3 linked regions of the Lacrimispora indolis DSM 755 genome follow. The protein of the gene in region 3 interacts with the protein of the main gene of each other region in a pairwise test. Links are inferred from orthologs where the notes say so. Each region holds a gene or a part of one and is shown on either strand. Other genes may lie near its edges. The genes, in order: K401_RS0109810, rplL and K401_RS0101360.

Region 1 (9,595 bases), 1.8 Mb from region 3 along the record:
GGAATTTCATGCCAGACCCATTGATCCGTTCCTGATGGAAATGCTGGATGCCGGAGGTCTGATAGCTTTCGGACCAAAGATTGATGAATATCAAATATAATGATTTGGTGGTGATATAGTGAGTGAGATAAAAGGAAGAGTGTGGAAATTTGGTGACAATATTCCCACAGATCAGATAGTAAGAGTGGATCGAGCCTTGGGTGATATGGCGGAGATGGCCAAACACGTTTTGGAAAACTATAATCCGGAATTCCCGAAGAAGGTTCAGAAAGGGGATATTCTTGTAGCTGGAAAGCATTTTGGCCAGTCCTCAGGCAGGGCCGTGGCACCAAAGGCGATCAAGGCTACCGGCGTGGGTGCCGTGGTGGTAGAGTATGCTTCCAGGTTATTTTACAGAAATGCTTTTGAAGTAGGACTACCCCTTGTAGAATGTCCGGGAATTACAGATCATGTATCAGAAGGGGATTGTCTGTCCGTGGACATGGCAACAGGAAAGGTGAAAAATGAGACCACCGGTGATGTGTTGCAGGCACAGCCGGTAGATTCTTTCCTGATGGAGATGTTAGATGCCGGCGGTCTCATTGCCTTTGGTCCCAGAATTGATGAGTGGAAGGCTGACTGATGGAGTTCGCTGTTGGTTTTATATTATTCTGGTGTGTAAGTTATCTGGGATATCTGGGAGGCAGACACTTAAAAGTGTCTGCCCCTGCTATTTTAGGCCCTGTTGCCTGTTTTATGATCCTGACCCTTCTCGGGATTCGCCTTCCGGTTCCTTCATTCCAGAAACCACTTTTATCGGTGATCACAGGAGTGTTTCTGGGGCTGCGGATGAACCACAGTTTAAAAGGCGTGTACAGGCAGCTGCTAGTGTATGTTACTGGGCTTATTTTGTTATCCCTGGCGGGCATCTGGGTTCTGACAACTATGGGAATTGACAGGGAGACAGCCTTTTTTGCAGCTATGCCCGGCGGTATGGCTGAAATTACCCTGATGTCCCTCAATTATCATTCCGACCCCTTTGTGACCGTATTGCTTCAATCCTCCAGAATGCTGATCTCCATGACATTTTTCTCCTCTTTGGCTGCAAAATACAGGAGGTGCCCGGAGGAGAGAACAGATAACATGAGGTCAGTAAGCGGAAAAAAGATCTCCTTGCTTCTGTGGGGCATTCTAATTCTGATTTCCCTGGCGGCTGCTAAGCTCTTAGATCTATTTCACATGCCGGCGGCTAATATTCTGGGCTCTATGCTGGTGGTGGGAGCGGCTGTAAGGAAAGCGAACCTGGAATGTAAAATAAACAGGAAATTACAGACTATGGTGCAGATTGGGATTGGTGGCTTGACAGGGGTTTCCATATCCAGGGAGAGTATGATGGAATTTCCCCACTATGTGTTACCTGTCATTTTGCTGAGTCTGCTTGTGGTGGGCTTTGGACTTTTGATGGCATATCTCCTGATGAAGCTGACGGGTTGGGATAAGCTTACCTGTATTTTAAGCTGCTGCCCGGCAGGACTTTCTCCTACAATCATGGTGGCCATGGAATATGGGGCGGATACAGATATTGTAACGATCTTTCAGGTGATTCGAATGGTGACAGTGCTTCTCATGACTCCAGTGATGATCAGGTTTTTGGTATAGGTTAGCGAACATGAAGGGTATGCGGAAGTGCGCAGGTAAGCCATGTGCTGAGTGCCAGGCTGAGTAGCCGCCCAATGGATCGCTTTCGCCGGAATTAGCTCAGGGACAGTGGTTATTAGACAGTGGAGAATGGAAATATCTGCGGAATGATAATACATATGCCATATCTTGCTGGGTAAAGAATCCAGCAGATGGCAAGTGGTATCACTTTGATGGAAATGGCTATATGAATAAGGGGTGGTTCCAGGATATGGATGGAAAATGGTATTACGATTATGGATTCAGCTGAGCCACTTGCAAACCGATTATAAGAGGCTTATAATTAATTACAAAATATACTAAAAAGATATCGGGATGAGGTAAATTCGTTGAATGATTTTACAAAGGGCAGTATAACCAAACAGATTATATCATTTTCAATTCCCATGTTGATTGGCAATGTCTTTCAGCAGCTATACAGTATGGTTGACGCGATGGTGGTCGGCCGTTATGTTGGCAGCAACGCACTGGCGGCGGTCGGTGTGGCGATGAGTATTCTGCAATTTCTTGTATCTGTGTTGATTGGCTTAACGACAGGTGCTTCGGTTCTGATTTCCCAGTATTATGGTGCCAGGAAGTATGATAAAATGAAACGGATGGTGTCTACCAGCGTTGTGTTTCTGGGGGTGTTCTCTGTTGTGGTGGCAGTGGCCGGAATTTTGTTTTCACCGCATCTACTGCGTTGGCTGGATGCTACGCCGGAAATTATGGATGATGCAGTATTGTATCTGCGCTTTTTGATGGGCGGTATGCTGTTTCCTGTTTTTTATAATATGTACACAGCTTATCTGCGGGCCTTGGGAGATTCGCGCAGTCCGCTGCTGATTCTGATTTTATGTACCATTATCAATACTGTATTGGATCTTGTTTTTGTTATGCAGTTTCATATGGGTGTTTTGGGTGCGGCAGTGGCTACCCTGATTGCTCAGGCGGTCTCAGCAGTTTTATGCTATTTATATACTTTGCACAAGGTGCCGTTATTACATGTTACCAGCCTTACCTTTGATCCGAAGCTGTTTACTGAAATCTTAAAATATGGAACCCCTGCAGCGATTCAGCTTTCAGTGGTAAGTCTTGCTAACTTGACAATTACCAAGTTGATCAACTCGTTTGGAGCCGCAGTGATGGCAGGCATTACAGCTGCTGCGAAGATTGATCAACTTGCGATTATGCCGGTGAGCAATGTCAGCATGGCCCTCTCCACCTTTGTGGCCCAGAATATGGGGGCGGGCCAGGAAGACCGGGCGAGAAAAGGTCTGCGGTTTGCTATTGTTATGATGGTAGTGCTGGCGATATTTATTTCCGTTGTGCTCATATCATTGGGGCCATGGCTGATTTCTATGTTCTTAAACCGGAAGGATATAAACGCTGGTATCATTGCAGAGGTAGGGCTGAATTATTTAAATATCATGGTAATCTTTTATTTCTTATTTGCGTTTTTGTTTGCTTTCAACGGTTTCTTCCGCGGTGTCGGCGATTCTGTTATGGCCATGGTATTTCCGGTGGCGAGTTTATTTGTCCGTGCGGTATTGGCGCATCTGCTGGTATTATTCGCAGGTATGGGTCCGGAAGCCTTAGCCTGGTCAATACCGGTCGGCTGGGCGCTTTCTTCTCTGGCTGCCTGGATATATTATTACAAACGGCTGTGGGGCGGTAAGATGTTGGTCCAGGCCGGCAACATTGAAAATGGCAATTGAATTTATAAAAGTTAAGGAAAATTTGGAAAGAGATGAGTCGTTAGAATGGTATCGTAATATTGATTTGTTTATGAGTTCTGGATTTACAAAGATATACTCTTTGATTGTTAGAGATTTTGTAATATATGATAGTAGGGTTGGGGCTGCTTTATGTTATTTGGTAAGAAAATTTTGTCAAGAAAGTGGGTTGGATATGACTCCAGAAGAATTAAAATTTTCTTAGGGAGTTTTAAGAATGAATACTAAATCAAAAATAGGTGAAAATCCAAGAAATCCAAACAAAGGAATATACAAATTTTCAATAATTACAAATCATTATAATTCACATTTAGAAAATAATATTAGAGCAAATTGGTTAGTAAAAGAGTTATATAGGAAAGATGTAGAATCATTTGGAAAACTTGATATAAAAGATGGGTTAAGAGCTATAAGGCAGCTTTGTTTATGATTGGTTATAAAATAAGAACTGAATAATATTTAATAATTTAAGCTCCACAGTTAGAAATTCGTTATTTCCTCTTATATTACATAGGATTAGGCAATTTAGCAGCTCCAATTGGTGAGGTCCTTATAAAAACGATTATTGAAATATATACGTCTAGTACACAAATTTAGGAAAGTGCATTTAAAGGAAATGTAGGATAGAATATACAAGCGTTCTTTGCAAAGTCTATGCAAATTAAAAATATTAAGACATAAAATAAAGGATTTATAAGCCTGAATCGAATCCAAAACAATGAAAGAGCATAAAAAATTACTCTAAAAACCTGGTAATGGAACTCTTAATCTATTTGTCCGGGGTTCGAGCCCCCGAAGGCGCATCAAAAGTTCCGGTTTTGCAGACAGAGAGCTGCGGGGTTGGGGCTTTTATTTTGTCTGGATTTATGGATTTTTGCCAATAGAATCAGCTGAGTATTCGGTGACTGTATTCCCATAGAAATTTATAAGAAAACGCGGCCAGGCAGTGAAACAGGCTGCTGACAACAAAAAGGCTGTATACTCCTTCTACGGGAGCATACAGCCTTTTGCTGTTACACTGCACAGAGCCCTGCTAAAGCGGTGTCTTATGTGATACAACAGTTCATATTTATTTGATTTTCACCCTTATTCCCAGCTGTTTTACAGCTTTCCTCCATATCACCCCATTACTGTTATAAGTCTGCCTGTCTCACAGGTATCTTTTCCCTGATCAATGAGAGCCTGTTCAAGGCTTCTATTAAGGTTTCGTCCCGCTTTGCAAAGTGGAAGCGGATCAGGTGATTGACCGGCTCCTTAAAGAAGCTGGAACCGGGTACGGCGCCTACGCCCACGTCTTTTGCCAGTACCTCGCAGAACTCCAAATCACTTTTAAAATGAAATTCAGAAATATCCATCATAACGTAATAAGCCCCTTCCGGCACCGTATGGACCAGTCCCAGGTCATCAAGGCCTTTTAAGAACAGCTCCCGCTTCCCGGTATACTTTTCAAGAAGAGAATCGTAGTAATCCTGACCGAATTTAAGCCCGGGAATGACCGCTTCCTGTAAGGGAGCCGCAGCGCCTACAGTCAAAAAGTCATGGACCTTTCTCGCCACATCTACGATCTCCGGCGGCGCGATGATATAGCCCAAACGCCAGCCTGTGATGGAATATGTCTTTGATAAGGAGCTGCAGGAAATGGTCCTCTCCCACATTCCCGGCAGGGAAGCGAAATAAACGTGCTTATGAGGCGCGTAGACGATGTGCTCATAAACCTCGTCCGTGATGACGTACACATCATATTTTTGGGCAAGCCCGGCGATATAAGTCAGTTCTTCCAGGGTAAAAACCTTGCCGCAGGGATTGGACGGATTGCAGAGGATCAGGGCCTTGGGCTGCTGCTGAAAGGCAGCCTCCAGCTCTTGCGGATCAAAGTTGAATAAAGGAGGGTGAAGGGGCACGTAAATGGGCTCCGCCCCCGAAAGAATGGCATCCGCCCCATAATTTTCATAAAACGGCGAAAATACAACGACCTTATCTCCCGGATTTGCCACGGTCATCATGGCGGCCATCATGGCTTCCGTGCTGCCGCATGTAACGACGATTTCTTTTGCCGGATCGATATCACGGCCCATTGGCTCTGACTGCTTGGCGGCCAGCGCCTGCCGGAAATTCTCCGCTCCCCAGGTGATGGAATACTGATGGAAGTCACCATAGGCAACCTCACAAAGCCGGTCCAGAATCTCCTTTGGCGGTTCAAAATCAGGGAAGCCCTGGGACAAATTAACAGCCCCGTACTGGTTGCTGATCCTGGTCATGCGACGTATGACGGAGTCTGTAAAGCTTGCCGTCCGGTCAGATAATTTCTGCATTGCTCTCTCCTTCTGTGATATAGGATTTTCGGTTGTTCAAGATGTGGAGAGGGTCTAAGGCATCCTTGATCCGGTTCATGACCAAAAGGTTCTCTCCTGCTGTTTCCGTAAGAAAATAGGGACGTTTGCTGATCCCGATGCCGTGCTCGCCGGAGGTCAGCCCTCCCAGCTCGTAAGCCTTTTTGTAGATCTTTTCCATGTTCTTCTTAAGTTCCTTTTGCCACCTTTCTTCGTCCCGGTTTCCCCGTACCACGCATAGGTGGACATTGCCATCTCCGGCGTGGCCGAAGCTGACCATCTGCATGGACGTATCCCGTTCCAGCTCATTGATGTATTGAATGAAAATATGGCTTTTATCGATAGGCACCACGATGTCAACCGGTTCCTGTTCGGACACAGCTTCCACAGCATTCACAAGAGCTCCGCGTACCTTCCAGATTCCTGCCGCTAAATCCGGGTCTGTCAGGACCACATAGTCAAGGGCGCCGTGTTCTGTCACAAGGCGTTTTACTTGCTCTATCGAGGAATCCACCTCCGCCTTCCTGCCGTCAAAGGTCAGAAGAATATAGGAGCCTGCATCCGGCCTTGGATAACGGAACTCCATGAATTCCTCTCCCAGGGAAATGACCTTTCTCTCTACAAATTCCACTGCCGTTGGGTTCACGTTGGCCCTTAAGATGGACAGGACATTTTCCATGCCGATTCTTAAATCAGGAAATGGGACAAGCACGCTGACGGAGGTTTCCGGCTTCGGAATCACCTTTAAGATGCATTTGGTGATGACGGCCAGAGTTCCTTCAGAACCAATGATTAAGTTCTTAAGGGAAAGGCCGCTGGCGTCCTTGACGTTTTTGCTGCCCACCTGTAAAATGGTGCCGTCTGCCAGGACGATTTCCAGGCCTCTGACGTAATCTCTGGTCACTCCGTATTTTACCGCCCTCATCCCTCCTGCATTGGTGCTGATGTTTCCGCCCAGGGAGGAGGCCTTTTCACCCGGATCCGGGGGATAGAAAAATCCTTCCCTTTCCACAAATGCCTGAAAATCCTGAAGCAGAACCCCAGGCTCTGCTGTTGCAGTAAAGGTGTCCTTATCCAGTTCCAGGATGCGGTTCAGCCTGGAGAGGTCCAGAATAATTCCCCCTTCCACCGGAACGGTGGAGCCCACCAGATTGGTCCCCGCACCTCTGGGAGTCACGGGAATCCGGTTTTCGTGGGCGTATCGGAGAATTTTGCTGACCTCTCCGGCGGAGGCCGGAAATACCAGTGCTTCTGCATTTCCGGTCAGCCGTCCTAACGTGTCGCTTAAGAAACGGGGCTCTATGTGTTCGAACACCAGCCGTTTTGGGTCCTGAATGATGGAACACAGGGCATTTTTATCTATGTTCATAACTGCCTCCGGTAAAATATCTTATTTGCTCAGTAAATCCTCGTCCCAGCCCTGCTTGATGAAATAGCCGCCGTAGGTATCGTTGAATATCTTCTCTGTTTCCGGTGACTGGAATGCTTCCACGACCTTCCGGTATAACTCCGCCTTTTCCGGATCACTTAAATCGTCAGTGCGGGCCGCCACCAGGTTCCAGTATTTTTCTTCTCCAAGGCTGGTGTCAGCGAATATGGCTTCTTCTGTCTTTAAGCCGAAATCCAGGGCATAATTTCCGTTGATGATGGCCGCTGTCACATCCGCCAGAGCAGAAGGAATGGTGTTGGCAGCCAGCTCTTCTATTTTAATCTGAACATTGTAGGTCTCAATGTCGTCGGTGGTAGGATTAAAGCCTGCATCCGCCTTGATCTTGATTAAGCCTGCCGCCTCAAGCACCTTTAATGCACGGCCGCCGTTGGTCACGTCGTTTGGAATGGCTACGGTGTCTCCGTCTTTGATTTCCTCAACGGAAGTGACCTTTTTGGAATAGAGGTTTAACGGAATAATAAAGGTGTTGCCTATGTTCTGGATTTTATAGCTGTAGCTTTGAATTTCATTGTCCAGATAAATGCGGTGCTGGAATGCATTTAAATTGATTTCCCCGTTGGCAAGAGCGTTGTTGGGGGTCACATAGTCGGAGAACTGAACAATGTCCAGGTTGATGCCTTCTGACTTTAATGCTTCTTTTGCGGGAGCCCATAAGTCTTCATAAATGCTTCCCACCACGCCCAGCGTTATGGTAACCGGGTCTCCGGTCTTTTCGGCGGCAGTGTTCTCCGGGGCCTGGGAAGTGCTTTCTGCAGACTTGGTGCTTTCCGTGGCCTGGGTGCTGCTGCCGCTTGATGATGCGCCGCAGGCGGTAAGGGATAAGACCAGGGCCGAAGCGGATAATAAAATTGCGGTAAGTTTTCTGTTTTTCATAATTGTTTCCTCCGTTTTGAAATTTTGATTATTTTAAATGATTGGTTGCTTTGAATCATTGACTCCATATTAAAGCGTCAGCGCCAGCTGGAAATTCTCCTTCATAGTCTGGCAGGACTTCTGAAACAGCGCTGCTTCTGCCTCTGTCAGCCGCAATTCCACTACCTGGGACACTCCGTGCCGGTTTAGTACTGCAGGAACACTGGCATAAACATCTGTCTGGCCGTACTGTCCTGTCAGCATAGTGGAAACGGGAAGGATCCGATCCTCATCTCCGAATACCGCCCGGACCACTTCGGCAATGGCGGCTCCTATTCCAAACTCTGTGGAGCCTTTTCCGGCCAATATATGCCAGCCGCCGGCCTTTCCTTCTGCCGCAATGGCTTCCAAATTCAATTTTCCGTATGTGTCCGGCTGTTCCTCCATAAGCTGGAACAGAGGCTTTCCGGCCACAGTTACCGATGACCAGGGAACCATCTGGCTTTCCCCGTGCTCTCCTAAGGCGTAGGCCTGAATGGATTTCTGGTCAATGCCGATGGCCTGGGAAATGGCCCTCCGCAGCCTGGCGCTGTCTAGGGTAGTGCTTGTAGAAAATATTTTCTGGACCGGATAGTCCAGTACGTGCTGAATATAATGGGTGACCACATCAGCAGGGTTTGAGATGTTCAGGATGATCCCGTTAAAGCCGGAAATGCGGATATGGTCAGTGATGTCTTTAACGATTTCAATGGTCTGCTTTAAGGTATCCATTCTGGTCTGACCCTTGCTCATGTCAGGCAAAGGTCCTGCTGCAACCATGATCAGCTCCGCATCAGCGGCGTCCTCATAGCTGCCGGCACGGACCATGGCCCGTTTCGGCAAGTAGACGGTGGAGTCGAAAAGGTCTAAGGCTTGAGCCGCTGCCTTTTTCTCGTCGATATCAATGTAGACGATTTCCTCTGCAAGTCCCTGGGATAACAGAGCGTAGCCTCCATGAGATCCAACGTGGCCTGCGCCGATGATTACGATTTTTCTTTTTTGAATTTCCATTTTCATTTCCTCCGGAAAGCTCCTTATTTTTAATGGGTGCTCTTTTTAACGACTTGATTTCCTATAATCTGAACTACGCTGACCATGAGTACCAGGACCAGGACCGTGATATAGGTCACGTCGGTCTGATTCCGGTCATGGCCGTAGCGGATGGCGAAATCTCCAAGGCCTCCTGCACCGACAGCTCCCGCCATGGCGGTCAGGCCTAAAAGGCTGATGGCCGTAATCGTCGTGCTGCGGGCAATTCCCGCGATGCTCTCCCGAAGATAGACCCGGAAAATGATTTCCAGAGGGCTGAGTCCCATGGAAAGGGCTGCTTCTACCAGCCCGTGGTCTACCTCTGCCAGAGCGCTCTCAATCTGACGGGCAAAAAACGGGACTGTTCCGAAAATCAAGGGAACGATTGCCCCCTTCACACCGATAGCCGTTCCCATAATGAGCCGAGAAATAGGCATGACACCTGTCAGAAGGATGATAAAGGGAATGGAACGAAAAAAGTTGATGACCTTATCAAGCACCTG
Region 2 (9,361 bases), 970 kb from region 3 along the record:
AGAGGCCGGGATTTCCTTCTCATAGTAGATGTTCAGGTTCATAGAATCGCCAGTCAGTTTAAAGCTTTCTCTCTGTCCCTTACACAGATGATACCCATTAATGACCGGTTGAATGATAATGATCGTTCTCCCTTCGGTTGCCACACCAGTTACGGTATGTAGTATTGTCTTATCAATAATATCCATATATCGCACCGTGTACCTATACTGCTTTTCTTCCGCATCTGGTTCCTTCATATCCTCCGGGTTTTCTCCCGGTTCCGAAATTTCCTGATTAATTTCCGGCTCCTGTTCATCAATCTCTGAATTCTGCGATCCATTCCCCGGCCTGAAACTACTCCCCTTTCCTCCAGATCCGCCTCCTCCTGAACTGCCTCCTCCTGAACTGCCTCCTGAAATTTTATTTGCCGATGCTGATCTTTTGACAAATACTGTCTGTACCCCTTTTCCAGCCACATACTGTATCGTACCGTTGTCATCGATCCATGCTCCGGAGGCATCTACAAAATACCCATCCGGAGTCCTTTCGCTTAGGTACATAGCTCCCTCAGGATGATTAGCTCCAGGTTCATCAGCCAGATAATAACAACGCCCGTCAATCCATTGCCAGCCGGTGAGCATCTTTCCCTTTGACTCATCCGATGATGTATTAAGAAAATACCATCTTCCTTCAATCATTTGCCAGCCAGTGGCCATATAACCAGTATCATCAAAGTAATACCATGCCTCATTAATCAGCTTCCAGGCATTCCTTTCAAAGGTCTGGTCTTCTTCATACAACCAATAACTTTCCTTTTGTACCCATGCCCCGTAACTCGGCATCGGGGTACTTATTGCCGCCAGGACTGTGCTCAATAGAACAAAACATTTTCTTTTATTCATTGCAAACTTTTATCACTCCTTTTATTTATTTTTTCTCTGGTTAAACCAACTCTTTTTCTTTAATAAAACCCTCAAATACTAACTTAACAACTTTCAATCGCAAGGAAATTTTTGTACTAAACATTGCAGATCAATGCACAGTAGTATTTGCGGCTGCTAGAGTAAGAAAGTGCATAATAACTCTCTTAAAAAAAGTAGTCTCCTGGAGAAAAGCTTTATGACCATTTTGTTTCAAACTTATAAATAATAATTATGGAAAAAAAACGGCGGAATAAATAACCTAAAGAGGGAATACTCGATTGTGTATTTCCCAGAATGACAGGTATTCTTAATATGTTAAAGTATATACCTTTTTAATAAATCAAAACTTCAATATTTGTTATATAAACAATAATCTGCTACAACATTATTCCAGATATCCAAATAAATTAATTGTTATATCAAATCATTTTCACATATCAGCAATTTAATTCCAATAAAAAAGCTGATTTACTCAAATTGATACTTGAAAACACGTTCCTTTTAAAAAACACAACAACACAATGTTTTTCAATCAGTATCATACCCTACGGGATATAGGAATTCTATTTTCAACATCTGGTTCTTATTATTAAAAAGATGTCTTTCTAAAAATAATAATAATATTAATATTAAATTAACAAGTTCAGAAACTCATTAAACTACTATTAACCTTATCTCAAAAAACTAAGGAAAACTCTTATAAAATCTTTTATTATCACCCTGTAAACGCTATAGCATAAGACACTTAATGCACAGATAAAAAGGTAAAGCAAAAATGGAATATGGAGATATGAATTAGAAATCAGAAATACAAATCAAAAGATAACATATTAAAAATAAATTGAGAAAATATAGAAATAGGAAAATCCTTCCAATACTCTTCAATGGCAACAAGGCATTTGTTCCTTTCAGAACTAATTTCGTAAAGACATAGAAAATAAAAATAGAATTATCAAAAATAAACTATGACGCCATTACACTCTCATATAAAGTATAATCTCACATAAACCCAACAATATTTTAAGAAGGAATTTTTGTCGATGACGACCTGAAAGATCAAATGATTACCGCAGAATGCGCTTAATAAATACAACTGTATACCACACAAATTGAAAAAGAATTTAGCCAGGTCTTTTTCCCAACAGAATATAAGGATTTTCATGAACCACCAGAAAGAACAAATAACCTTCCAGTTCTCCAATCATGCTAATGCGAGTCCTCCCTTATAAATCCGGATCTATCCATTGGACACCTTATTTAGAAAAAAACTTCCCACAATGCAAAGAACCGTCTAACCATTCATCACATCAAACAGTAAAAGAATTTAACCAAACTGCTTATTTATTGCACCGACAACTGTATGCCGCGCAGGGAGCTTTCGACCTATAAGCACAGTATACAACAAACTGCACAGAAAATCAACATGCTCATTAAGAATATGTAAAAGCTATATTCTGAAAACATCTTCTTGTTTTCAGAATCGAATCCACAGGGCAAAAAACTCCCCATTTATTCTCACTTACTCTGCTAGTTAGGATAGTTATATTATGAAAAAAGGAGGTTTTCAGAATCAAATGCACGGGTGCAAAGAGATCCCCTTTTATCCTTACTTACTTTTCATGTTCGGATAAGCTACATTATGAAATCAAAAAGATGTTTTTATAATCAGGGGGGCAGGGCAAAGTACGACCCTTTTATCCTCACCTGCTTTGCAAGCTCAGATAAACTATATGATACCAACAATATATACTTATTCCGCAAATACAAATCATCCCAAATCAAACATAAAGTTAAAAAGCAAAAAATACCCTGGCAATACCCACTCTTATGATTCCACCTTCTATCCCTTTCCCGAAACTTTCTGAAAAGCATATAGAATCCTCATGAAAAAATCGCCGGCCAACCGACCCCCTTAATATTCAAAGCCTCAATTAGCTCAGCTTCCAAAAAATCATACAACCCCAAAGGTTTCACAAACCACGAACTCTATAGCTTATTCCTCTTAATCCACCAGCAGCTCATCAACGGTAACAAAGGTATATCCCTGCTTCGTCAAAGTATCGATCACCTCCAGGGCTGCCTCCACTGAAGTCGGATACACATCGTGGAGAAGGATGATGTCTCCAGGCTCTACATGTTTTACAATATATCGTACCACCTTTTTGGTATTCTTTGATTTCCAGTCAAGAGGATCTAAGTTCCAGAGCACCACCGTCATATTGGTGGTACACTCCAATTCCTCCGTCCATGAGCCATAAGGCGGACGCAAATACTGAGGTCTCACTCCGGTAATCTCTTCTATCTGCTGGTTATTCTGTTCAATCTGCTGGCAGGCAGTTCCTACCGACTCCTTGCTCATCTGAACATGAGAATATCCATGGTTTCCAACTAGATGTCCATCCTCTTCCATCTGCTTCACGATGGCCTCTTTCCCTTCCACATTTTCACCAAGAAGAAAAAATGTGGCATGGACCCCCCTTTTGCGGAGCCCGTCAAGAAGCCTCGGCGTATAAACAGAATGAGGGCCATCATCAAAGGTCAGCGCTATCTGCTTATCTCCGGAAAACTGCCTCCTGACCTCATCAACTGCTTCATCGTCCGCTCCTGCAGGAAGAAACAGGGTATTCTTTGCATCCGTGTACGACTGATGCATTGCTTTCACAAAAATGATATCCAGTATAAAAACAACCAGTAAACAGGCTGCTTTCCATTTTATTTTCATAATCCCATTAGTCCAGCTTTCTGCCATTATTAATCAATCTATGGAGATTTACGGAAAAATAAAACCAAAACATTTCTGTCTTTTTCTATCTTTTCCCTTAAATGCCCCTAGAATCAGGACATATCCACTATACCAAAGAGAATTTTATACACAATCTTATTGCGCCATATCAACAGAACATGACCTTTTATAAATAACCCGGACTTATAGCGCAGCCCAGACCTTGTCGTAAATCAAATAACAGGGATTTATCCCTCCATCTTCCAGCCACCACACACCTCCCCGAGCGTACCTGTACTCTGCCTCCTGCCTTCATCCTGTCTTCACTCTATTCCCACACATATGACACGTACAGACGCGTTTTAAAGCACCTCTCAACACCTAAGAAATTCAAAACAACAAGCCTTTAAAAAGATCCTAAAATAACCTTCCAAAATAAAAAAACGGGGCAGATTATATTTTCCCAGGTAGAAAAGAAAAGGACTGCCCTCATTCTAAAATGAGAGCAGCCCTTAAAGCTTACATATAAATCGAAGCTTTTATTAAGCCATGCAAACGTTAACTGCCTGCAGACCGCGGTTTCCTTCTGTTGTATCATAGGTTACTTTCTGGCCTTCTTCAAGAGTCTTGTAACCATCAGAAACGATGCCGGAGAAATGTACGAAAACTTCCTCGCCTGTTGCGTCATTTACGATGAAACCATATCCTTTAGCACCATTAAACCATTTTACTGTACCGTTGTTCATAACGTGTACCTCCTATAAAATAAAAAATATTTGATATATCGCCTGAAACAAAAAATCACATATTTTTGTAAATCATCATCCGAAAATAATGACTTACAAAAATATGTGAAATCATAACTCCATTCGATAATACACCTACATTCTAACCTAAATTTACAAAATTGTCAAGACTATTCTGTTATCTTACACAAAGAAAGGACAGGATCCTGTCCCTTTTTAAGAGGTACAAATCCTGTCCAAAACAACCCAAAAGTATAATTACTTTAAAGTAACTTTTGCGCCTTCAGCCTCTAAGGAAGCCTTGATCTGCTCAGCCTCTTCCTTGGAAGCGCCAGCCTTTACTACCTTTGGAGCACCGTCAACTACGTCTTTAGCTTCCTTTAAGCCTAAGCCGGTAGCTTCACGAACAACCTTGATAACCTTAACCTTGTTTGGACCAACTTCGGTTAATTCAACGTCGAATTCTGTCTTCTCTTCTTCTACTGCTGCAGGACCTGCTGCAACTACTACGCCTGCTGCTGCGGATACACCGAATTCTTCCTCACATGCCTTTACTAATTCGTTTAATTCTAATACAGATAATTCTTTGATAGCTTCGATAAATTCAGCTGTTGTTAACTTTGCCATGATAATATACCTCCGTATTTAATATGTTTATTTTTAGAAAGTTCGAATCACCTTTGGCTCCTCGAACGGCTGATTTTCTAATCTCAAGCGGGTCTTTGCCTGCTTTTATTAAGAAAATTATGCCTCTGCCGCTTCTCCGCCCTGAGCATCTGCAATCTGCTTGAGAACGCGGGCAATGTTTGTGATAGGAGACTGCATGCTTCCAAGCAACTTTCCAAGAAGGATCTCTCTGGAAGGAATGCTGGAGATCTTCTCCATACCCTTTGCATCATAGTAAGTGCCTTCTACAACGCCGCCCTTGATTTCCAGAGCCGGAGCTGTCTTAGCAAATTCAGCCAGGATTCTTGCCGGAGCTGTTGCATCTGTCTTGGATACAGCGATTGCTGTAGGTCCCTCCAGATTTGGATCCAGAGCTTCAAATGCGGTACCCTGAGCTGCAAAACGGATCATGGTATTCTTATATACCTTGTAGGAAACACCGGCCTCTCTTAATTTCTTACGAAGCGCTGTATCCTGAGCAACTGTGATACCACGGTAATCTACAACTACCGCTGACTCAGCGCCGTCGAGTAATTCCTTGATCTCGCTTACAACTGGCTGTTTTAATTCAACTTTTGCCATTATGGTTTACCTCCTGTTTAGTCTGAACCTCCCGGTTGCCTGGGAAGCCCGCTCGTATAAACCGCAAAGAAAAACCTCTCCGCCGGATGGACAGAGAGGTCTACAATTCATTTACATAAAATGATTCTTGTACATTCCTCGGCAGGCGTTTACACCTTATGCCTCACGGCACCTGCTGTCTTCGGCAGTTAATACTGAAATATTATAACATTATTTATAATCAATGTCAATCACAAAACAAAATTAGTTCATTAACTTTGCTACGTTCAGCTTTACACCAGGTCCCATGGTGGAAGCCAGTGTAACACTCTTTAAGTAAGCACCCTTAACTGTACTTGGTCTTGCTTTGATGATTGCATCAACAAGCGTCTGGAAGTTGTCCGCTAACTGTTCTTCTGCGAAAGAAGCTTTTCCAACTGGCACGTGGATAATATTTGTCTTATCAAGTCTGTACTCAACCTTACCAGCTTTGATATCGTTGATTGCTTTTGTTACATCCATAGTAACAGTACCAGCTTTTGGGTTTGGCATTAAGCCCTTTGGTCCCAGGACACGTCCCAGACGTCCAACAACACCCATCATATCTGGTGTAGCAACAACTACATCAAAATCCAGCCAGCCTTCGTTCTGGATCTTCGGAATCAGTTCCTCAGCTCCAACATAATCTGCGCCTGCAGCCTGTGCTTCATCAGCCTTCGGGCCTTTAGCGAAAACTAAAATACGAACAGTCTTACCTGTACCGTGGGGAAGTACAACCGCACCACGGATCTGCTGGTCAGCGTGACGTCCGTCACAACCGGTTCTGATATGAGCTTCAATGGTTTCATCAAATTTAGCACTTGCATTCTGCTTAACTAAAGAGATTGCTGCTGGTGCATCGTAGAGAACAGAACGATCTACTGTTTTAGCTGCCTCTGCGTATCTTTTTCCTCTTTTCATTCTAAATAACCTCCTAGTGGTATTGTCGGGGATTTTCCCTCCCACGTTCTTAAAACTACATCAACTGCAATATTATTAAGGAAGTCCGATTCGCCTGCCGGCTCACCGAACCGCTGATTTTCTAAATTTAGGCAGCGCTTCCGCCTGCTTTCTTTAAGAAAATTATGCCTCTACAACTGTGATACCCATACTTCTTGCGGTACCGGCAATCATGCTCATAGCTGATTCAACGGATGCTGCATTTAAGTCTGGCATCTTCAGCTCAGCGATTTTCTGTAATTCAGCCTTAGTAATTGTAGCAACCTTTGTCTTGTTCGGAACTGCAGATCCGGATTTGATCTTGCAGGCCTTCTTAAGTAATACAGCAGCCGGCGGAGTCTTGGTTATGAAGCTAAAGCTTCTGTCAGCGTAAACAGTGATAACAACTGGAATGATTAAATCTCCCTGGTCAGCTGTTCTTGCGTTAAATTCCTTTGTAAACTGTACGATGTTTACACCATGCTGTCCAAGTGCCGGACCTACAGGAGGAGCTGGTGTAGCCTTTCCTGCTGGAATCTGCAATTTGATATATCCCGTTACTTTCTTTGCCATAATTAGGCACCTCCTAAATAAATGTGGTATTGTCGGGGATTTCCCTCCCACGAGCCTATACACCGGTATAAGCCGCTTTTACTTGTTACATCTTTTTCACTTCGCTGAAATTTAATTCCACCGGAGTCTCCCGGCCGAACATCTCAACGCTCATGGTGATGGTTTTCTTACCTTCGTTGATGGACTTGATAGCACCAACGGTATCCTTCCATGCACCGGAAGTTACCACAACGGTATCTCCCTCTTCAAAGCCAACGATGATCTCTTCGTTCTTGAACCCAAGTTTCTCCATCTCTTCTTCTGTCAGAGGAACTGGTTTTGATCCAGGACCTACAAAGCCTGTCACTCCACGGGTGTTACGTACCACATACCATGTGTCGTCATTCATGACCATGTGAATCAGTACGTAGCCGGGAAACATCTTTTTATCGGCCTTCTTCTCAACGCCATTTTTCAGTTCAATGACGGATTCTAACGGAACCGATACTTCCAGAATCTGATCCTGCAAGTTTCTGTTTTCGATTGTTTTCTCAATGTCAACTTTTACTTTGTTCTCATAACCTGAATAGGTATGGACTACATACCAATTAGCTTCTGACATAAACTCACCTTAACCCTTACGAATTATAAGACAAAACTGAGACCAAACTTGATGATCAGATCAATAATCGCAATAATCAATCCTAAAGCAATCGCTGATGACATAACAGCGATCGTCTGCTTCGTTACGGTTTCTTTGTCAGGCCAAACAATTTTCGCAAACTCAGTTTTCAGACCCTTAAAAAAGTTCTTCTTCTGAGCACTCTCGTTGTTCACTGTATCTCCCATAATTTGCCTCCTAATGAAGTAAGCGGATATGCTTGCATATCCAGTCGCTTCACAAATTCAAGGTTGGAAGACGTCTTTCTTTCAACCTTCACGTCCTTTACAACTGATTACTTTGTTTCCTTGTGCATCGTATGGCTCTTACAGAATCTGCAATACTTCTTTGTTTCCATTCTGTCCGGATGAGTCTTCTTATCCTTGGTCATGTTGTAATTACGCTGTTTGCATTCAGTACATGCCAGTGTGATTTTTGTGCGCACGACTTCCACCTCCACTTAAATTTTCATTGTTGTGTTTTAAGTCCTTTTCTCTGCTGCAAGCAATTTTGAGCATAAAAAAAAGACCTAAGCTCTTCCATTCGCCCAATTACTATAACACACAGGCCAGGATTCGTCAATCTTTTTTTATGAAAAACTATGGTATTTACGGTATTTCGCCATTATATCATGAAAGCAGATAAAATGCAAGTCCGGCCGGGAGGATATAAGGGATTTTTTGACCTGCTCCGGCCGGAAATGCTTCCATTATTATATGTATTCTGTATTTTTTTGTTATGGCCTTACGGGCGTTCCATCGGGAAGCCGTGAGAACAGCCAGCCGTGATCCATATCCACTGCAGGATATTTTTCTGCCGCTTTTTCATCAAAACAGACTCCGATTCCCGGTTTATCGTTTACATAGGCATATCCTTCCCTGATTGCAGGACAGCCCGGAAATATCTCCTGCTCCTCTTTACTGAAGCCGGAAAATTCCTGTATGCCGAAATTATGGCTGTTTAAATCCAGGTGCATCTGCACCGCCATTCCAATAGGAGATAAGTCATTTGGCCCATGCCAGGCGGTCTTCACTCCATAAGCCTCACAAAAATGCGCCAGCTTCCTGGCAGGGGTCAACCCTCCGATGTCGCTTAAATGGACTCTCATATAATCGATCCACTGGTTTTGTACAATGGCCTTCCATTCATTGGGATTGGTAAACAGTTCTCCCATGGCCAGAGGCAGGATAGTATGGTGCCGCAGAATCTTAAAAAATTCCACATGCTCCGGCGCAAGAGAATCCTCCAGAAAAAACAGCTTGTACTGTTCCATTTCCCGGGCAAACTCCAGAGTCTCTGCAAAGCTTAAGCGCTCGTGGACATCATGCATCAGCTCCACTTCCCAGCCAATGTCCCTGCGGACACGGTCAAACAGCTTATATACACTTTGCATGTACATTCTCGGATGGAAATACGCTCCCTCCGGTGCATTGTGGGGCTTTACGATCCTCTGTATCTTTCCGTCGAAGTTTCCGCCATAGGTACCCATATGGCATCTGATATAGCGGTACCCCTCGTCCATATACCCGTGGATGCATTCTTCCACCTCTTCTATGGAGCTTCCATCCGCAT
Region 3 (10,647 bases):
GTATCCCCTCATGATCCCCTTTACTTCCAATCCCTTATGGATTGCAGTCCTGACAATAGCACGGATCGCAGCATTCATACCTGGTGCATCGCCGCCGCTGGTTAATACGCCGATGGTTTTCACTTGTTTTGCCATAGTAGCTTCCTCCTGATTCACGGATATCTGTTTTTGTAAGTTTCTCATTGCATACACGTTGTATTCTAATTCATTTTACCAATCTTTTCAAGTTTTTTTTCTACGAGCCTGACATTTTTTTCACCAAGTTTTTTTACCAGTGCATCGATGAGTCTTCCCGCCGCATTTACATTCCGGTTAGCCGGCAAGACCTTTCTGGCCCGCTCTTTTTCCAGATAAATGATGACGGAATCATCACCTTCCGATTCTTTTAAATCATCTAAAATTTCTCTTTCCACGGCCATATAGGTTTCCTTATCAGAAAATTTCAGCCACAGCTCCTTTGGCAGGGCTGAGAATGGGGTCACCCGCTCACAGATCAGCTTTCCCACCGGGTCTTCTCCTACCGATACTCTTCCCTGTATGAATACCTTGGAGTCCTCCACAAAAAGGTCTCTCTTGCTCTCATAATCCTTTGGGAACACGATCACTTCCACTGCCCCTGCCAGGTCTTCCAAGGTGATAAATGCCATCATCTTATTATTTCTGGTAGTTTTTACAGTTTTTCCGGTAATCATGCCTCCAATGGTCACATAAGCACCGTCAGCCACACCGGCTTTTCCCGTTTCCTCATCCACAACAAAATCTATTGTGGTTGCGGTGATATTATTTCTCCAGGTGGATTCGAAGGCTTCCATGGGATGGCCGCTTAAATAGATGCCAAGGGTCTCCTTTTCAAATGCAAGAAGGTCTTCCTTTAAAAATTCCCCTACATCGGGAAAGGTCACCTGAAAATGAGTCTTTTCTTCTTCCCCTGCAATATCAAACAAGGTCATCTGGCCTTCCATGGTATTCTTCCGTTCCTTGCTTCTCTGTTCCAAAAGATCCGGCGCGGTCAGAAGTTTCTGCTTTCTTGTACCAGGAAGGGTATCCAATGCTCCTGATTTTATGAAATTTTCCAGAGTTCTTTTGTTGACCTCCTTATTGCTCATCCGGTCTATAAAATCTTCCATATCGTGATACAGACCGTTTTGCTCCCGCTCCGCCACAATAAGCTCAACCACGGATTTTCCCACGCTCTTAATGGCAGACAGACCATAGCGTATTGATCTTCCGGAAACGGAAAATCCGCTTTCTCCTTCATTGATATCCGGCGGAAGGATGGATATCCCCATCTGCCTGCAGCTTAGAATGTATTCCGATACCTTGGATACATTGTCCATAACAGAGGTGAGGAGGGCCGCCATGAATTCCTGGGGATAATAATATTTCAAAAAAGCGGTCTGATAAGACACCACCGCATAGGCTGCTGCATGGGACTTGTTAAAGGCGTATTTAGCAAAATCAATCATCTCATCATAGATGTGGTTTGCCGTTTTTTCATCGATTCCATTGGGGATGCACCCTGTCACTTCCTCCTCCGGATTTCCATAAACAAAGTTCTGCCTCTCCTTTTCCATGACAGAGGTTTTCTTTTTTGACATGGCTCTGCGCACCAGGTCGCTGCGGCCCATGGTATATCCGGCCAGGTCCCTTACGATCTGCATTACCTGCTCCTGGTACACGATACAGCCATAGGTCGGATCCAGGATAGGTTCCAGCTGGGTGCATTCATAGGTAATGGAATTCCGGTCATTCTTCCCTTTTAAATATTTGGGGATAAAGTCCATGGGGCCTGGGCGGTAAAGGGAAATCCCGGCGATAATATCTTCCAGGCTTTCCGGCTTCAGCTCCTTCATAAAGCTCTTCATGCCGGAACTTTCCAGCTGGAACACCCCATCATCCCTTCCGGTTCCTATGGAATTTAAAACCGCCTTATCATTATAATCGATCCGGTCTATATCCAGGATCAAGTTCCTGTTTTTCTCAATGGCTTTCACCGCATTCTGGATGACCGTCAGGGTGCGCAGTCCCAGGAAATCCATTTTTAAAAGCCCCAGTTCTTCCAGGGTCGTCATGGTAAACTGTGTGGTAATGGTTCCGTCAGCTGCTTTGGAAAGGGGAACATATTCATCTACTGAGGTCTGGCTGATAACAACTCCGGCGGCATGCATGGAGGTATGTCTCGGCAGTCCTTCCAGACGCATGGACATATCAATGAGGTATTTGACCTCCGGATCCCCTTCGTATGCATTTCTTAAGTCAGGGCTTTGCCTTAAAGCCTTTTCAAGGGTCATGCCAAGATCTCCGGGTATCATCTTTGCTATGGCGTCGCACCGGGCATAGGGCATGTCAAGCACCCTTCCCACATCCCTGACCACACCCTTGGCGGCCAGAGTACCAAAGGTCACGATCTGAACCACCTGGTCCTTCCCGTATTTTTCGACCACATAGTCAATGACCTCCTGCCGTCGTTCAAAGCAGAAATCCACATCAATATCAGGCATGGAAATACGTTCCGGATTTAAGAACCGCTCAAACAGCAGGTTGTAGCGGATGGGATCGATGTTGGTGATCCCCAGGCAGTAGGATACAATACTTCCTGCCGCAGAACCTCGTCCCGGCCCCACGATGATGTCCCTGGATCTGGCATAGTGGATGAAATCCCATACGATCAGGAAATAGTCCACATATCCCATGGTGTGAATGACATCCAGCTCATAGTCAAGCCTTTCTTTTAATGTGACCTCAGCCTGGGGATAATGGCGCTCAAAGCCATCCAGGCAAAGCTTATTCAAATACGACCAGGAATCATATCCTTCCGGCACATCGTATTTGGGCAGCTTGGTCACGCCGAACTCGATTTCCACATTGCACCGCTCTGCGATCTTGTAGGTGTTGTCAATGGCTTCTCCTGCGTAGGAGAAAAGCTTCCGCATCTCCTCTTCGGATTTGCAGTAATACTGGCCGCCTTCATAGCGCATGCGGTTTTCATCAGCCACCTTTTTTCCGGTCTGGATGCACAGCAGGATGTCGTGGGGAGTGGCATCCTCTGCATAGGTATAGTGAATATCATTGGTCGCCACCAGATCGATCCCTGTTTCATGGCTCATCCGCAGAAGGCCCTGATTCACCGTATTCTGCGCCGGTATCCCATGATCCTGAAGCTCTAAGAAGAAATTCCCCTTCCCGAATATCTCCTGATAGCGGAGAGCGGTTTCCACGCCCTTTTCATACTGGCCGCGGCTGACCAGCCTCTGTACCTCTCCTGCCAGACAGGCACTTAATGCAATGATCCCTTCACTGTATTCTTTTAAAACTTCATAATCAACTCTTGGTTTATAATAAAATCCATCCACAAAGCCCTTTGAGACGATCTTCATCAGGTTCTGGTATCCCTGGTTATTCTCAGCCAATAAGACCAGATGATAGTACCGGTCCTCGCCGCCCACGGTTTCCCTGTCAAACCTGGATCCGGAAGTCACATATACCTCACACCCGATGATGGGTTTTATTCCCGCCTCTCTGGCCGCCCTGTAAAAATCAATGACGCCGTACATCACGCCATGATCCGTGATGGCCATGCTGTCCATTCCAAGCTCCTTTGCCCTGGACACAAGTTCTTTTATCTTACAGGAGCCGTCCAACAGGCTGTATTCCGTATGGACGTGTAAATGTGTAAATGCCATTTGATTTTCCCTTCTTTTTTACCTGTGTGTACCTTAGTCCGCAGTATATAGTATATCATAAAGGAACATGCTGGAAAACCTTTTGTCCCAAATTTCTTTGTCTCGTACGTTATGGTATTGTTCCTGCATGGCAGAACCGTAACCCACGTACAAGAGGCGGAGCCTCCATTGTCGCCAATGGTAGTCTCCGCCTCGAAAACACAGTATTTTCACATATCATTCATGATTGCTTAAGTATTTTTCGATCTCGGCAATCGCCTGCTCTTCATCCGTACCATCCGCAGTGATCGTAATCTGCTCTCCCGCTGCAAGTCCCAGAGTCATCATACCCATGATACTCTTGGCATTTACTCTCTTGGATTCGATCTCAACATAAATGTTGCTTTCATACTGGCTGGCAACCTGAACCAGCATAGCAACTGGTCTTGCCTCTAAACCTGATGCAAGTTCAACGGTGACTGTTTTTCTTACCATAATTATCCTCCTCATTCCTATGAACAGATCTATTCCATTCCGCTGCTCACGCCTGTCCCGCGCAGTCGCCCTGCCAGGTCGCAAAGCTTTCTAAGTCGGTGGTTCACTCCTGATTTGCCTACAGGAGGGTCCAGAGCTTCTCCAAGCTCTTTTAATGTTGCTTCCGGCCTTTCCAATCGTTCCCTGGCAATTTCACTTAGATTGTCCGGAAGATTATCAAGTCCGATTGTATCTCTGATATATTTTATATCTTCTATCTGCTTTACCGCAGCTGATACCGTTTTATTAATATTGGCAGTTTCACAGTTGACCTGCCGGTTCACACTGTTTCGCATATCCTTTAAAATCCTGATGTTTTCAAGCTCCATCAAAGACACGGGCGCCTCCATCACATTCAGGATATCCACAATCTGGCTTCCTTCTTTTATATAAACCACAAAATAGCGCTTCCTCTTCACAATTTTTGCTTCAAGGTCAAAGGTCCCGATAATAGATTTTAGCTGCTCTGCCTTTTCTTCTGTGGCACATACGATTTCAAAATGGTAAAATTTTTCAGGGTCGCTTAAGGACCCGGAAGAGAGAAACGCGCCGCGGATGAACGCTCTCCTGCAGCAGGACTGCTGGATGACCACATTCCTTACAGGATTTAAGTTTTCCCCAATTTCTCCGTTTTCATCAAGAAGCTTTGTGGCGTGCAAAACCCGGATGGCCTCCTCATGCTCCCTGATGGTCACCGTGTAAGTACGGTTTTTATTTAAATAGGCATTTCTTCTAATGGACACATCAGTACTTATATTAAATGTTTTTTTCAATAATGTAAAGTACTTTCTTGCAACTGCCACATTTTCCGTATTTATTTTAATTGTATAACAGTCGTCTTCGGATATGATTATTTTTCCGCAAAGACTGATGATCGCAGCCATCTCCGCGATCTGGCAATGCCTTGCCGGACTGATTTGTCTGGAAAGCTCTTCTTTTAATTTGGAAGAAAATGACATATCTAGACCATCCTTTTCCGTGTATTGTCCTTGTCGATGTCCCGGTGTTCCATCTTTATCCCAAATGCTTCTCTGGACTTAAACCGGTCATAAACCGACCTGGCAATGGTAACTGACCGGTGCTTGCCTCCTGTACAGCCGATGGCAACCACCAGCTGGTTTTTTCCCTCCAGCACATAGTTGGGAATTAAAAATTCCAGCATATCATAAAGCTTGTCTAAAAACAGGGCAGCGGTCCCATGCTGCATCACATAGTCCCGCACTTCTTTTTCTTCTCCGGTTTTAGGCCGCAGTTCCTCTGAATAGTAGGGATTTGGGAGAAACCTTACATCAAATACCAGATCCGCATCCGACGGAATTCCATATTTGAATCCAAACGAAAGGATGGTGATGTACAGGTTCCGGTAGGATTCCCGGTTTACAAATATTTTTTCCAGTTCCTGCCTCAGCTCCTTTGTAAGAAGACGGCTGGTATCTATGATATAATCCGCTTCTTCCTTTAAAAACGCCAGTTTTACCCGTTCCTTTTCGATCCCGCTGTCGATCCTGCCTCCTGCCGCCAGGGGATGGGCCCTCCTGGTTTCCTTATAGCGTTTGATCAGCGTCTCATCCCCTGCGTCAAGGAATAGGATTTCAAAATGCATTCGTTTTCTTGACCATTCATCAAAAATCCTGTTTAAAACCGACAAATCCTCCCCACTGCGGATATCAATCCCTAAAGCCGCGTTCCTGATCCCTGCATGATTGCTCAGGGTCAGCTCCGCAAATGTTTCAATCAGGGGAATGGGAAGATTATCCACACAGTAAAACCCCATGTCCTCCAGCATTTTAAGCGCCTGGGTCTTTCCCGCGCCTGACATGCCTGTTACAATGACTAGCCTCACATTGTTCTCCTTTGCACCGTTAAAACTTCCCCAGTGTCTTTACCTCCATCTCAAGGGCCACGCCGGAATTCTTAAGCACCCTTTTTTTCACTTCTTCACACAGGTTCCTGATGTCAGCCGCAGTAGCGTTTTCCTTGTTAATGACAAATCCGCAGTGCTTCTCCGAAATCTGGGCTCCGCCCAGAGAAAACCCTCTTAATCCGGCCTCCTCTATAAGCTTGCCGGCAAAATGCCCTTCCGGCCTCTTAAAGGTGCTTCCAGCGCTTGGATATTCCAAAGGCTGTTTTTCTTTTCTTCTCCGCGCCAGCTCATCCATCCGGTTCTTAATGGAAATCTCATCTCCATCTCTTAAGCGGATCTTAGCCTCCAGCACAATATACTGCTTTGGTATAATACAACTGGTCCGGTACCCCAGAGAAAGCTCAGAAACAGGCAGTTCCCGTACTTCTCCCCTGGTTGTCAAAACTTTGACAGACTTTAAAACCTCCTTCATCTCCGAACCATAGGCTCCGGCATTCATCACCACAGCTCCCCCAAGGGTGCCGGGTATCCCGGCTGCAAATTCAAAGCCGGTCAATGAAGCCTTATATGCTTCCAGCGCAATCCGTTTTAAGGATGCTCCGGCTCCTGCCTTCACGATCCCTGTCTCCTTATCCACCTGACACCCGGAAAAGCTATCCATGGAAATGACCACGCCTTCAAAGCCTTCATCCCCAACTAAAAGATTGCTTCCATTGCCAAGTATGAAAAAAGGCACCTCTTCCCTTCGGCAGAGAACAATAACAGCAGCAAGCTCATTCTCATCCGCCGGAGTTACAAAGCAGGCGGCAGGGCCGCCCACCCGGAACGAGGTATGCTTTCGCATCTCTTCCCCAACTTTTATATGGTCCTTATCGGCTGCACCAAGAAGTTTTTCATAAAATCCAGTCATCAGACACCTCAATCATCCTGTTTTCTTGAAAGGTTTGCCTGGACGCGGTTGTATAATTCCTGAGCCGCGTTGTACCCCATCTTCTTTTGTCTGTAATTGACTGCAGCAGATTCAACAATAATGGCCAGATTACGTCCCGGCCGTACCGGAATGGAATGACATACCACCCGGTTCCCCAGGAATTCCGTATACTGGTCCTCGATTCCCATCCTGTCATATTCCTTATCTCTATCCCAGTCTTCCAGCTTGATCACCATATCAATGGCCTGAGTATCCTTTACGCTCTCCACACCGAACAGAGTTTTGACATCAATGATGCCGATGCCTCTTAATTCAATAAAATGCCTGGTAATTTCCGGAGCGCTTCCAATGAGCGTCTCATCACTTACCTTGCGGATTTCCACTACATCATCGGTCACAAGACGGTGACCTCTTTTAATAAGCTCCAGAGCCGCCTCGCTTTTTCCGATGCCGCTCTCTCCCATGATCAGCACGCCTTCACCGAATACGTCGACCAAAACCCCGTGAATGCTGATACAGGGCGCCAGCTTCACCTTAAGCCAGCGGATGATCTCCGCCATAAGATCAGAAGTGGTCTTATCAGACACAAGACACGGCACGCCGTAATGGTTGCAGAATGCCAGTATATCCTCATCAGGAGCCTGGCTGCGGCTGTATACCAGACATGGGATCTGGCTGGACAAAAGCCTGTCGTACATCTCAAGCTTTCTGTCATGATTCATCTGATTGATATATTCCTGTTCCACATAACCGATGACCTGCACCCGTTCGTTGTCAAAATGATCATAAAAGCCGGCCAGCTGCAAAGCCGGACGGTTTACATCCGGATGGCTGAGCACAATTTTTTCCGCATCAATCTCCGGAGTCATATTCCGGAAATTCATCTTCTTAATCAAATCTGTTATGGCTACTCCATGCATGGCGTACGCTCCTTTTTTCCATCTGTTTTTTTCATACTAACACAGATTTCGTATTTTGAAAAGCTATATGTGGAAGAACTCATAAACGCTCTTCGCTGCCAGGGCATTCATGCCTGGGGTCTGGGAAAGCTCCTCCAAGGTGGCTTCCTTGATTGCCTCCAGCCCTTTAAACCGGCGCATCAGCGCCTTTCTCCTGTTGGGGCCGATGCCGGGAATGTCGTCCAGAATGGATTTCACCTGTCCTTTGCTTCTTAAGCTTCTGTGATACTCAATGGCAAACCGGTGGGCCTCATCCTGGACCCTGGTAATCAGTTTAAAGCCTTCAGAATGTTTGTCAATGGGAATTTCCACGTTATTATAGTATAGCCCTCTGGTCCGGTGGTTATCATCCTTTACCATGCCGCAGACAGGGATGGAAATATCCAGCGCCCTTAGTACCTCCAGGGCAATGTTTACCTGGCCCCGTCCGCCATCCATCATGATTAAGTCCGGGAAACGGGTGAAGCTTCCAAACTCCTCATCCACGCCCTTTTCTTTCAGGCTCTCCGCTTCCTGAAGGCCATGGGAAAACCGTCTTGTAAGCACCTCGTTCATGGAAGCATAATCATTGGCTCCCTTGACCCATTTGATCTTAAATTTCCTGTAATCATTTCTCTTGGGCTTCCCGTCTTCATAGACGATCATGGAGCCCACAGACTCAAAGCCGCTGATGTTGGAAATATCAAAGGCCTCGATCCGCTTAATGCCGGAAAGCCCAAGCCAGCCGCCCACCTCATTCATTGCTCCGATGGTGCGGAGCTCTTCCCGCTTGATCTTTTCCTTATCCTGGGACAGGACAAGCGCGGCATTTTTTTCCGCCAGCTCCACCAGACGTTCTTTCTGGCCCTTCCGCGGAACCACGATCTTCACCTTCTGCCCGCGTTTTGCAGAAAGCCACTCTCCTATGACACCTTCATCCTCAAGTCCTGACTGTACCCACAGTTCCTTTGGAATAAAAGGAGTCCCTGCATAAAACTGTTTCACAAAGCTGGTCAGGATCTGGCTGTTATCCTCTGCCGTTGCTATGCTTACGTGGAAATGCTCCCGGCCGATGAGCCTGCCTTCCCTGACAAAGAATACGGAAACCACCGCATCCTTTTCATCCTTTGCCATGGCAATGATATCCCGGTCTTCCGTGCCGCTGTCAGTGATCTTCTGCTTCTGGGCAATCTGCCTGACACTGTTTAACAGATCCCGGTACTCAATTGCCTTTTCATAATCCATTTCCTCTGATGCGGACTGCATCTTTTCTTCCAGCATTTTTATGACTGGTCCGTATTTTCCGCCTAAAAAGTCCAGAGCCTTATTAATGGACTGCCAGTATCCTTCCTTGCTGATATAATCCTGGCACGGAGCGGAACACTGCTTGATATGGTAATTTAAGCAGGGGCGTTCCTTCCCGATGTCCCTTGGTAAGTTCCGGTTGCAGGTCCTGATCTGGTAAAGCTTATGAATCAGTTCTATGGTATCCTTTACCGCTCCTGCACTGGTATACGGCCCAAAATACTTGCTTTTATCCTTTTTCATATCCCTGGAAAACAAAATCCTGGGATAGTCCTCGTACACGGTTACCTTGATATAGGGATAGGTCTTATCATCCTTTAGCATGGTATTGTAACGGGGACGGTGCTCCTTAATGAGATTGCATTCCAGCACAAGGGCTTCCAGCTCAGAGTCTGTTATAATGTATTCAAACCGGGCGATCCTCGACACCATTTGTTCGATTTTCGCCGTTTTATTTCTGCTGCTTTGAAAATACTGCCTGACCCTGTTTTTTAAGCTGATGGCTTTTCCAACATAGATAATTTCGTCCCGCTTATCGTGCATGAGATACACGCCAGGCTGGGACGGCAGTTTTTTTAATTCTTCTTCTATATTAAACGACCTGTGGTCCACTGAAACAAATCACCTCAATCTTGCTCCCTCGTATTTATACTGCAGTTCTAAATACCTTTTCACTGCATAATATTTCTCTTCAGGTTCAGAATCCGGCCTTCCGATTTCCATAATCTCGCAGATGGCCAGAAGCTCTTCCGCGGAAAAACGGTCCTTCCGCTCCTCAAGAACCTCCAACTTCTCATGATACGTCCCAGCGTCAAGAAATGCAAGAAGATTTTTGTTTTCGTGAAGACAAGGATCAGAGGACCCGCCTTCCTGGCTTTGGACACAGTCCACAGAGGGCTCCTTGTCCTCTATTTCCGATTCCTGGGTACAGTCCTTTTCCTTTCGCTCCGCAGAACCCATATCCACCTTTTCAAATCTGTATTTCTGCTTTGCATCGGGATACTTCTCCTTGTCCACCTCGCTGATGAACATGGGCAGAGGGCGTACGTAAATCCCAAAGGATCCGTACAGCGCCTGATATACTACCATTTCTTCTCCTGTTTCCGAATGAACCGCAACAGCTATCACCTGATACATCTTGTCCTTAAAATGCCGGTAGAAATCTCCTGGTCTGGGCGTTCTGTCCATGGCTTCCCTCACTTCCTAATTTCCCTGGCCGCCTGTGGTCACAATGACTACATCAGGCTTGGCTTTCTTTTTATTTGCAGCTTTCGTCTCTGGCTGTGTCTCTTCACCTGCTGTGCTTTCCTCAAGACTCTTTTTTGCTTTCTCTTCTTTTCCTTCTGTCTGAGTCTCGGACCGGGTCTCAGGCTGTGACTCCTTTGTCTCGCCGGCAGCTTCAGTAGACGGTTC

Evidence for each region.
Region 1: the proteins of K401_RS0101360 (region 3) and K401_RS0109810 interact in binary tests that used the Escherichia coli proteins (3 or more experiments, as listed by UniProt). The link is inferred for Lacrimispora indolis DSM 755 from one-to-one orthologs.
Region 2: the proteins of K401_RS0101360 (region 3) and rplL interact in binary tests that used the Escherichia coli proteins (3 or more experiments, as listed by UniProt). The link is inferred for Lacrimispora indolis DSM 755 from one-to-one orthologs.

The regions. Positions count from the first base shown.
Region 1 is NZ_AZUI01000001.1:2,060,126-2,069,720, forward strand. The notes cover bases 3,616-6,614. They hold K401_RS0109810 (pyridoxal phosphate-dependent aminotransferase), read right to left. Parts: upstream 5,705-6,614; coding sequence 4,526-5,704; downstream 3,616-4,525. Other genes in these bases: K401_RS31800 (hypothetical protein), read left to right, coding at 3,616-3,822; K401_RS0109815 (FAD-binding oxidoreductase), read right to left, coding at 5,688-6,614. Also shown: K401_RS0109785 (LeuD/DmdB family oxidoreductase small subunit), read left to right, coding at 1-100; K401_RS0109790 (LeuD/DmdB family oxidoreductase small subunit), read left to right, coding at 119-622; K401_RS0109795 (AbrB family transcriptional regulator), read left to right, coding at 622-1,638; K401_RS34195 (hypothetical protein), read left to right, coding at 1,802-1,927; K401_RS0109800 (MATE family efflux transporter), read left to right, coding at 2,007-3,374; K401_RS31795 (hypothetical protein), read left to right, coding at 3,364-3,597; more of K401_RS31800, read left to right, coding at 3,610-3,615; more of K401_RS0109815, read right to left, coding at 6,615-7,091; K401_RS0109820 (MetQ/NlpA family ABC transporter substrate-binding protein), read right to left, coding at 7,113-8,045; K401_RS0109825 (L-lactate dehydrogenase), read right to left, coding at 8,115-9,074; K401_RS0109830 (methionine ABC transporter permease), read right to left, coding at 9,104-9,595. UniProt on the Escherichia coli protein: Shows aminotransferase activity with methionine and histidine as substrates, and to a lesser extent also with phenylalanine.
Region 2 is NZ_AZUI01000001.1:1,244,276-1,253,636, forward strand. Bases 3,315-6,079 are described here. They hold rplL (50S ribosomal protein L7/L12), read right to left. Parts: upstream 4,999-6,079; coding sequence 4,630-4,998; downstream 3,315-4,629. Other genes in these bases: K401_RS0105960 (polysaccharide deacetylase family protein), read right to left, coding at 3,315-3,625; K401_RS0105965 (cold-shock protein), read right to left, coding at 4,168-4,371; rplJ (50S ribosomal protein L10), read right to left, coding at 5,116-5,619; rplA (50S ribosomal protein L1), read right to left, coding at 5,863-6,079. In the rest of the region: K401_RS0105950 (DUF6273 domain-containing protein), read right to left, coding at 1-780; more of K401_RS0105960, read right to left, coding at 2,906-3,314; more of rplA, read right to left, coding at 6,080-6,558; rplK (50S ribosomal protein L11), read right to left, coding at 6,721-7,149; transcription termination/antitermination protein NusG, read right to left, coding at 7,235-7,750; preprotein translocase subunit SecE, read right to left, coding at 7,774-7,977; rpmG (50S ribosomal protein L33), read right to left, coding at 8,085-8,234; K401_RS0106010 (enolase C-terminal domain-like protein), read right to left, coding at 8,526-9,361. UniProt on the Escherichia coli protein: The binding site for several of the GTPase factors involved in protein synthesis (IF-2, EF-Tu, EF-G and RF3). Is thus essential for accurate translation.
Region 3 is NZ_AZUI01000001.1:275,406-286,052, forward strand. Bases 1-4,051 are described here. They hold K401_RS0101360 (DNA polymerase III subunit alpha), read right to left. Parts: upstream 3,684-4,051; coding sequence 201-3,683; downstream 1-200. Other genes in these bases: pfkA (6-phosphofructokinase), read right to left, coding at 1-135; K401_RS0101365 (HPr family phosphocarrier protein), read right to left, coding at 3,900-4,051. Also shown: more of K401_RS0101365, read right to left, coding at 4,052-4,157; DNA-binding protein WhiA, read right to left, coding at 4,187-5,155; RNase adapter RapZ, read right to left, coding at 5,158-6,039; murB (UDP-N-acetylmuramate dehydrogenase), read right to left, coding at 6,059-6,970; hprK (HPr(Ser) kinase/phosphatase), read right to left, coding at 6,979-7,911; excinuclease ABC subunit UvrC, read right to left, coding at 7,975-9,846; K401_RS0101395 (DUF1653 domain-containing protein), read right to left, coding at 9,856-10,422; K401_RS0101400 (putative glycoside hydrolase), read right to left, coding at 10,438-10,647. UniProt on the Escherichia coli protein: DNA polymerase III is a complex, multichain enzyme responsible for most of the replicative synthesis in bacteria. This DNA polymerase also exhibits 3' to 5' exonuclease activity. The alpha chain is the DNA polymerase catalytic subunit.